Regions from separate parts of the Neorhizobium sp. T25_27 genome, predicted to be linked through region 1. Evidence: predicted binding sites of a transcription regulator. Region 1 holds the regulator's gene; each other region holds the start of a gene.
The links. Region 1 encodes LexA, which represses DNA repair genes until DNA is damaged. Its sites were predicted from a motif close to TGTTCNNNNTGTGTTCNG; they were not measured.
Positions count from the first base shown of each region.

Region 2: the regulator LexA is predicted to act here: its motif matches at 841-858, upstream of C5J24_RS03730 (ATP-dependent helicase).
Region 3: the regulator LexA is predicted to act here: its motif matches at 1,302-1,319, upstream of dnaE (DNA polymerase III subunit alpha).
Region 4: the regulator LexA is predicted to act here: its motif matches at 955-972, upstream of C5J24_RS26525 (ImuA family protein).

Region 1 is NZ_PVBJ01000001.1:1,241,931-1,244,131, reverse strand. Features, by position in the region: gene C5J24_RS06175 (ComEC/Rec2 family competence protein) at 1-714, shown strand, start outside; gene lexA (transcriptional repressor LexA) at 695-1,414, opposite strand; gene C5J24_RS06165 (VOC family protein) at 1,615-2,201, shown strand, end outside.
Region 2 is NZ_PVBJ01000001.1:751,077-753,277, reverse strand. Features, by position in the region: gene C5J24_RS03735 (efflux RND transporter periplasmic adaptor subunit) at 1-619, opposite strand, end outside; gene C5J24_RS03730 (ATP-dependent helicase) at 898-2,201, shown strand, end outside.
Region 3 is NZ_PVBJ01000005.1:335,566-337,766, forward strand. Features, by position in the region: gene dnaE (DNA polymerase III subunit alpha) at 1-1,076, opposite strand, end outside; gene C5J24_RS17375 (ABC transporter ATP-binding protein) at 1,615-2,201, opposite strand, start outside.
Region 4 is NZ_PVBJ01000012.1:106,389-108,589, forward strand. Features, by position in the region: gene C5J24_RS26510 (CoA ester lyase) at 1-165, shown strand, start outside; gene C5J24_RS26515 (DUF1737 domain-containing protein) at 162-368, shown strand; gene C5J24_RS26520 (metallopeptidase family protein) at 384-821, opposite strand; gene C5J24_RS26525 (ImuA family protein) at 994-1,932, shown strand; gene C5J24_RS26530 (DNA polymerase Y family protein) at 1,946-2,201, shown strand, end outside.

The DNA of each region.
Region 1 (2,201 bases):
AGACTGAGACTGATAGGCCTGCCGCTGATGGTGACCGCTCTGCTGCTTTCCTGGCATGAGCGGTCGATGCCGCTGCCGGATATCCTGATCTCGGAAGACGGGACGATGGTCGCACTTGTAGACGGGGAAGGGGTGACCATCAATCGCGCCCGCCCGCCCGACTTCGTCTACGACCAATGGAAGAGGGCGCTTCTGCTCGGCGATCCCACCAGGCCTGAAATGTCGCCATCCAGGGACAAGCCCCCCGACGACATGCCGTCCGGCGAGAAAACCAACGAGCGCCGCGAACTGACTCCGCAGCAACTGGAAACGGCAAAGTCGAGGATAAAACAGGCGCCTGTCGGCCGCTTCACCTGCGAGCCGACGGCCTGGTGTGCGGCAAGCACGGGCAAGGGCATCGTTATCGCTGTCGAGGACGGCCGTTATGCGGGTGCCGCCTGCGACGCCGCCAGTCTTGTCATTGCGCCGCGTGCCCGCTTCGACCAATGCCGGTCCGGCGCCCTGATGATCAACGGTGCCACGCTTCGCAAGACGGGTGCCCTGGAGATTTCCCTCAACGGCGCGACCGACATTCGGCGCTGGCAGATCCGTGCCGCCATGGCGGGCGCAGACCGTCCCTGGAGCCGGCACCGCCACTATGATTGGCGAAGCCAGGGTTTCGATAGTTCATTGCCGGAACCGCTCCGGCAGATGATCAGTGATACCGGCGGATGAGGCCGACGAGCTTGCCCTGGATCTTCACCCGGTCCGGCCCAAAGATGCGGGTTTCGTAGGCCGGGTTGGCGGCTTCGAGGGCGATGGAGGCGCCGCGGCGGCGGAAGCGCTTCAGCGTCGCTTCCTCGTCGTCCACCAGCGCCACGACGATGTCGCCCGGATTGGCCGTATTGCTGTTGCGGATGATCACGGTATCGCCGTCGAGAATGCCGGCCTCGATCATCGAATCGCCCTTGACCTCGAGCGCATAATGTTCGCCGGAACCGAGCATCTCGGCAGGCACGGCGATGTCATGCGTGTTGTTCTGGATCGCCGAGATCGGCACGCCGGCAGCGATGCGGCCCATGACCGGAACGGTGGTGGCGTTCGGCGAATCGTCGTTGGCGGCGGGTTTCTGAGGGGCTGCTACCGGCTGCGGCTTGCCGAGGCTGCCTTCGATGACGCTCGGCGAAAACCCGCGCCGCGGCTGCATGCTGGGCGAGTAGGCTTCCGGCAGCTTGATGACTTCGAGCGCCCGGGCCCGGTTTGGCAGGCGGCGGATGAAGCCGCGCTCCTCGAGCGCGGTGATCAGGCGGTGGATGCCGGACTTGGACGCGAGGTCGAGAGCGTCCTTCATTTCGTCGAATGACGGCGGGATGCCGGATTCCTTCATGCGTTCGTGAATGAACAGAAGCAATTCCTGTTGTTTGCGCGTGAGCATCTTTTGGCACCCTCAGAGTCGGAAACAAATCCAGAACGGACACTATATGTTCCATATGTGTTCTGCAAGTCCCTAAATTTCTGTGAAGTATGATGATTTTTTCTTCATAGATGCGTGCCAGATATCTCGGGTCTCACCACTTGCGCGGCGCGAGCCCGCTGCCAAAGTAGCTTTGCGATTCCAATTCCGGGGGCCCTCGCGTGAACGCAAGACCAATCGATCATCTCGTGCTGCCGGTGGCGGGACTTACCGCTGCGCGTTCCCGGCTCACGAAGCTTGGTTTTACAGTTGCGCCCGACGCTTTTCATCCTTTCGGCACAGCCAATGCTTGTGTATTCTTCTCGGATGGCAGCTATCTGGAGCCGCTGGCTGTTGCCAATCGCCGTCATGCAAGCGCCGCCGCCAAACGTGGCAACGTTTTTACCGCACGCGATCTGGCCTTCCGCAAGGGACGCGACAGGCAGGGCTTTTCGGCGCTCGTTGTCGCCACGGGCGACGCGATGGCCGATCACGCGCGTTTCAAGATGCGCGGCGTCTCGGCAGGCGACGTGCTGGAATTTTCCCGTGGGATGACCTTGGCCGACGGTTCCGAAACCCAGGCGAGCTTCCGGCTGGCTTTTGCCGGTGATGACCGGGCGCCCGACTTCCTGATGTTTTCCTGCCAGCGGATCAATCCCCTGCCGGCCGATCGCAGCGAACTGGAGCACCATTCCAATGCGGTCATGGGACTGAGCAAGATCATCCTGTCGGCATCGGCGCCCTCCGATTTCGCGCCCCTGGCCGAGCA
Region 2 (2,201 bases), 490 kb from region 1:
CGAGTTTTGCGGCCTGTTCGGCGATCTGCGCATCGAAAACGTCGAGGCGCGAGAACGACTGCAGGTTCTTGTAGGAAGCGGATTTTTCCTGGGCGCTGGCGAGCGCCACCCGCGCCTTGTCGCGCTCGATCGTCTGCTCTTCGTCGTCGAGGCGGGCCAGAACCTGGCCCTTGGTGACCTTCTGGCCCGACGTCACCATGATCTCGTTGATGGTACCGGAGGCCTGCGGCATGACGACGACCGACTGGATGGCCTGACCGCTGCCGATCGCCGAGAGGCGGTCGTTGACGGTGCCGATCGCGACCGGCTGAGCGACGACGAGCGTCGCGCGGTTGCCGCCTTGGCCCCCACCCTGGCCGCCTGCCCCGCGCTGCCCATTCTGCACGGCGCCCTGGGCTCCGCCCTCGCCTTGCGGACGCGCCGCAGCATTGCCGTTGGCACCACCCGCTGGAGCAGGTGCGGGCTGGGCTGAGGTTCTCGGAATGACGGCGGCGATCACTTCACCGGGAATGCCCATCTTGGTCAGGGTTCCGCCGGCGCTCGGCACCAGGTAGACCCACAGGCCGAGCGCTCCGGCCAGGACTACGATACAGAGCAGAAGCTGTTTCCAAATCCGCATTCAATTCTCCGATGGCGGCACCAGGAGGCCATTATTGCTCGGGAGTATCCTTTTTTGCGGGTGCTCACGCAATGGGTGTTCGGCAACCTTACAAAAATGTAACCTCACGGAATTTCACGGATATGTTAGGCCGGAGGCATACATATACTCCTAAAATCGCCGCTTTCGCAGTGGGCAACCGGCGGCCTCTTCACAATTTGGCCTTGCCTTGTGTGAACAGTCGGAATGAAAGCAGAACATTTTCTGGTCTTTCAGGTCCGAATCACTACATTGGCCGCATGACGAACAGTTTCGACGACATTCCGTTCTTCGACGAAGAACCTGAGCAGGCGCAGCGCAAGGGCCCGGCCCCCGCCCTGGCGCAGCCGGCCGGAAACGGCGGCCTCGGCATCGCCGCGCGCGCCATGGCGGCCCGCGACCAGCACCGGGCGCCCGACTATCTCGCAGGCCTCAATCCGGAACAGCGCGAAGCGGTCGAGACGCTCGACGGCCCTGTCCTCGTGCTCGCAGGCGCGGGCACGGGCAAGACGCGGGTGCTGACCACCCGCATCGCCCACATCCTCGCAACCGGCCGGGCCTTCCCTTCGCAGATCCTTGCGGTCACCTTCACCAACAAGGCCGCCCGCGAAATGAAGGAACGCGTCGGCGTTCTGGTCGGCGGCGCGGTCGAGGGCATGCCCTGGATGGGCACCTTCCACTCGATCGGCGTGAAACTGCTGCGCCGCCATGCGGAACTCGCGGGCCTTCGCTCCGACTTCACCATTCTCGACACCGACGACGTGGTGCGGCTGATCAAGCAGCTCATCCAGGCCGAGGGGCTGGACGACAAGCGCTGGCCGGCAAAACAGTTCGGGGGCATGATCGACACCTGGAAGAACAAGGGCCTGACGCCGCCGGACATTGCCGAAGGCGACGCCCGGGCATTTGCCAACGGCAAGGGCCGCGAACTCTATGCAGCCTACCAGGCGCGGCTTCGCACGTTGAACGCCTGCGATTTCGGCGATCTTCTGCTGCATCCGATCGCGATCCTCCGCAAGAACCCGGATCTTCTGAAGGAATATCACGGCAAGTTCCGCTACATCCTCGTCGACGAGTACCAGGACACCAACACGGCCCAGTACATGTGGCTGCGGCTGCTTGCGCAGCGGCCGAAGGACGTTCCGCAGAACGTCTGCTGCGTCGGCGACGATGACCAGTCGATCTATGGCTGGCGCGGCGCGGAGGTCGACAACATCCTGCGCTTCGAGAAGGATTTTCCGGGCGCCAAGGTGATCAAGCTCGAGCGCAACTACCGCTCCACCGAACACATCCTGGGTGCCGCCGGCCATCTGATCGCCCATAACGAGGGCCGCCTCGGCAAGACCCTGTTCACCGACCGCTCCGACCCCGACGACGAAAAGGTCGTGGTGCATGCAGCTTGGGATTCGGAAGAGGAAGCGCGCGCTGTCGGCGAGGAGATCGAGAACCTCCAGCGCGGCAAACATAAGCTCAACGACATGGCGATCCTGGTGCGCGCCTCGTTCCAGATGCGCGAGTTCGAAGACCGGTTCGTGACATTGGGCCTCAACTACCGGGTCATCGG
Region 3 (2,201 bases), on a different contig from region 1:
TTCATCTTCTCGATGACGCTGAGCTCGAAATCCAGCCTGTCGCGATAGTCCTGTTCGGTATAACCGCGCGTCATGCCGAGCGTCGCAATGCGCTCTTCGAGACCTTCGACGGACTGGCGGCGCAGCTCCTCCGCCTCGGCGCGTTCGGCTTCCGCCGGATCGTCGGTGGCGCCGGTGAAGCGCGGCAGGATCGGATTGCGGGTTTTCAGGACGAAAGAACAGCGCCGGGCGATCTCGACGGTATTTTCGAGTGCCTCCGGCAGGTCGGCGAACAGCTTTGCCATCTCGGCGCGGCTCTTCAGATAATGGTCCGGCGTCAGGCGGAACCGGGTGTCGTCCGAGACGATCGCATTATGGGCAACCGCCATCAGCGCGTCATGAGCATCAAACTCGGACTTGGTGGGAAAGAAGGCCTCGTTGGTCGCCACCAGCGGCAGGTCGTGGTCGTAGGCGAGCGTGACGATCTTGTGCTCGTGGCGCCGGTCGTAGGCGCCGTGGCGCTGCAGTTCGACGTAAAGCCGGTCGCCGAATATCTCCTTGAGTTTCAGCAACCTCGCTTCGGCAAGCGTAGCATTGCCTTCCTTCAGAGCCATGTCGACCGGCCCGCTTCCGGCCCCGGTCAGCGCGATCAGCCCCTCGGTGCCGCCGTCCTCCAGCCAGGAGCGGCTGATATGGATGGACTGATGCCCCTCGTCGCCGAGATAGGCGCGGCTGATCAGGTCGACGAGCCGTTCGTAACCGACGGCATTGGCCGCCAGCACGACGATCGCCGGCAGCTTGGCGAGCTGCTGGTGGCTGTTGCGCCGCTCGTCCGACTGGTCTTCCATATCGATCGACAGCTGGCAGCCGATGATCGGCTGCAGGCCGTCTCCGATCGCCTTCTGGGCGAATTCCAGCGCGACGAAGAGATTGTTGGTGTCGGTTATCGCGATCGCAGGCTGATTGTCCGCGATCGCCTTCGAGAGGATCTTCTTGAGCGGCAAGGCGCCCTCGAGAAGCGAGTAGGCGGAATGGACGCGCAGGTGAACGAATTGAGGGCTGGTTCCCAGCTCTTCCGATCCCGATTTTACGTCCATTTTGTCTGCCATGTCTGCGCCATATCCATCTCATGAATCAGGCTATTGTCCGGCGCAGGGACTTGAGAGTCCAGTTCGGATTTTCCCCCTCAACGCCTTTCGGCCGAGGGTCCAGATCACATGGCCATCATGATCATGGAGAGGCTTGCCACGAAGGTGGCGATGGAAGCGAATGCGGCAATGTCACGAAGCAGGTCAGTCATCGTCGTCTCCCGTGTTCTCTTATGTTTTTAATTTGTTCTCATTTTGTTTGAGAGTCAATAAAAGAACAGACCGGAAACAAACATATCGCGATATCCTCCCTCACCTGGTAAACAAGCCATTAATGGTGGGATTTTCGGTTGGATCGGCGCATGCGGATACATCCGGACTGGATGACCATCCGTGGAGGTTTCGAATATGCCCGGATGGGTCGGCGTGTGGAGAGTGGATCCTCGGGTCGAGCCCGAGGATGACGGAGGAAGGGGCGGAGCACACCACCCAGCGGCGTCATCCTAGGGCTCGACCCGAGGATCCAGACGCACGCATATCCGCCTCTTCACATCTCGACGACCTTGCCGCCCTCGATCGTCACGCGGCGGTCCATGCGGCTGGCGAGGTCGTGGTTGTGGGTGGCGATGAGGGCCGCGAGGCCGGACTGGCGCACCAGGGCTTCCAGTGCGTCGAAGACATAGGATGCGGTCTTCGGGTCGAGATTGCCGGTCGGTTCGTCGGCAAGAAGCACGCGCGGGGCGTTGGCGACGGCACGGGCGATCGCCACGCGCTGCTGCTCGCCGCCGGACAGTTCGGAAGGGCGGTGCTCGGCGCGGTGGCCGATGCGCATATAGTCCAGAAGCTGGCTTGCCCGCTCCTTCGCCTCGGCCTTGGAGAGGCCGGCGATCAGCTGCGGCATCATGATGTTCTCGACCGCGGAAAACTCCGGCAGGAGATGGTGGAACTGGTAGACGAAACCGATCTGGTTGCGGCGCATCGCAGTGCGCTCCGCATCGGGAAGTCCGTTGCAGGCATGCCCGGCGAGAAAGACTTCGCCGGCGTCCGGATGTTCGAGCAGGCCGGCGAGATGCAGAAGCGTCGATTTGCCGGTGCCCGACGGGGCGACCAGCGCGACAATCTCGCCGGTCTTAA
Region 4 (2,201 bases), on a different contig from region 1:
GTGGAAGAGGCGGAAGCGGTGATCGCCGCCTTTGCGGAACCGGGAGCGCAACATCTCAACATCATCAACCTGAACGGCAAGATGGTCGAAAGGCTGCATCTGGCGGAGGCCCAAAAACTTGCCGTCACGGCCCGGATCATCGCTGAAAGAAAGAAAACGCCATGAAACTGTATCGCTTCCTCAGCGGCCCCGACGATTCCTCCTTCTGCCACAAGGTGACGGCGGCGCTGAACAAGGGGTGGGAACTTTCCGGCTCGCCGACCTATGCCTTCAACGCCACGACCGGCGAGATGCAGTGCGGCCAGGCGGTGACGAAAACCGTTCACGGCAAGGAATATGACCCCGAAATGAAGCTCGGCGAGCAATAGGCTTCCGTCAGGGGATCAGCGCTGGGCAGCTTCGTCGGCGCTGGCCTCGATACGCTCCATGTCGTCGTCGCTGAGGCCGAAATGGTGGCCGATCTCGTGGATCAGCACATGGGTGATGATATCGCCCAGGGTTTCCTCGTTTTCCGCCCAGTAATCGAGGATCGGCCGGCGATAAAGCCGGATGCGGTTCGGCAATTCGCCCGTTTCCATGTTGAACCGCTCGGAAATGCCGCGGCCTTCGAAAAGGCCGAGCAGGTCGAAGGGTGTCTCGAGCGCCATGTCCTCGAAAACGTCGTCGTCCGGGAAATCCTCGATCTCGATCGTCAGGTTGACGGTGAGAGCCCGGAATTCCTCCGGTAAATGACCATAGGCCTCGATTGCCAGCGACTCGAACGTGCTGATCGTCGGTGCGTGGCGATCCTGCCAATCGTCGGTCTGGTCGATGCGGGCCATAGGCTCTCCTTCTGATCAGGCCCATATAGTACCTCCCGCGATATTTTTCGAGTGAAGAATCATCGGCCTAGGATCCAAGGAAAAGATTCCCAGGATTTGGTTGTTGACTCTTTCGGGCAGCTCTGGAATCCATAAGAACATAAAGAGAACATGTACAGATGGAGCTGACGCCATGGCCGAGCACGCCACGGCGCAGGAGACGCTTTTTGCCCTGCGCGAACAGATCGCCAGATTGGAGGGAAAATCTCTGCCGGCGCTTGCCGCGGCGGAACAGGCGGACTCGGCTGCCGATCCGGAGGGCAGGAAATCCAAGAACAACCCACCCCGTCTGCCATTCGGCGTACCGCCGATGGATACCGCCTTGGAAGGTGGCCTGCCGCTCGACGGCATCACGGAAATCCGTTCCCGTTTGATGGGGGATGCCGGGGCAGCAAGCGGCCTTGCTCTCTCGCTGGCGTCCCACCTCAAGGCGAGACAGCCGAGCGAGGCGCCGCTTCTCTGGATCTGTGATGTCGTCTCCATGCAGGAGGCCGGAATTCCTTATTCCATCGGTCTCAAACAGTTCGGATTGAGCCGCCGGGATATTCTTTACGCCTCGCCACGCAAGTTGGACGATGCCCTGTGGCTTGCCGAGACCGCATTGGCGAGCGGGGCTCTTGTCGCCGTCATTCTCGAAATCCGGGGAAATCCCAAGCATTTCGGGCTCACCGAAAGTCGCAGGCTGGGTCTGAGGGCAAAGGCGGCGGCGCGGCCACTCTTTTTGTTGCGGCATGCGGGAGAGGAGGAGGCGAGCAACGCCTCGTTCCGCTTTCTTGTCGAACCGGCGCCGGCGGCTCACCGGCATCTTCCGGATGGATCCGTGCTTGGCGGCAGCATCGGTCATCCCGTTTTCAGGCTGACCCTGGAGAAGAGCCGTAACCCGGCTCCTCTGTCCCTACTTCTGGAGTGGAACCCCCATGACCGTCAATTTTCCCTTGGCCAAGACACAGGAGAGGCTTTTTCTTTCCTCAACCCGCCAGCGCATCCTGGCGCTCGTCTTCCCGCATCTGCCGACCGACAGGATCGCGCGCCGGCTCTGGGGACTGTCGTGGCGTTCGAAAGGGCGTCCTGAGCATCATCCGCCGATCCTCTGCGCCGGCCGGCGCGAAAACGCCATGCGGCTCACAGCGCTCGACGAGGTTTCCGAACGTCTTGGTCTGAAGCGCGGGCAGGGGCTGGCGGAGGCGCGCGCCATGTTTCCGAAGATCGACGTGGTGGACGAAGATGACGCTGCGGACCACGGCCTTCTCGAGGCGATCGCCGATTGGTGCGATCGTTATACCCCGCTGGTGGCGCTGGACGGCCGCGAAGGCCTGTTTCTCGACATCAGCGGCTGCGCCC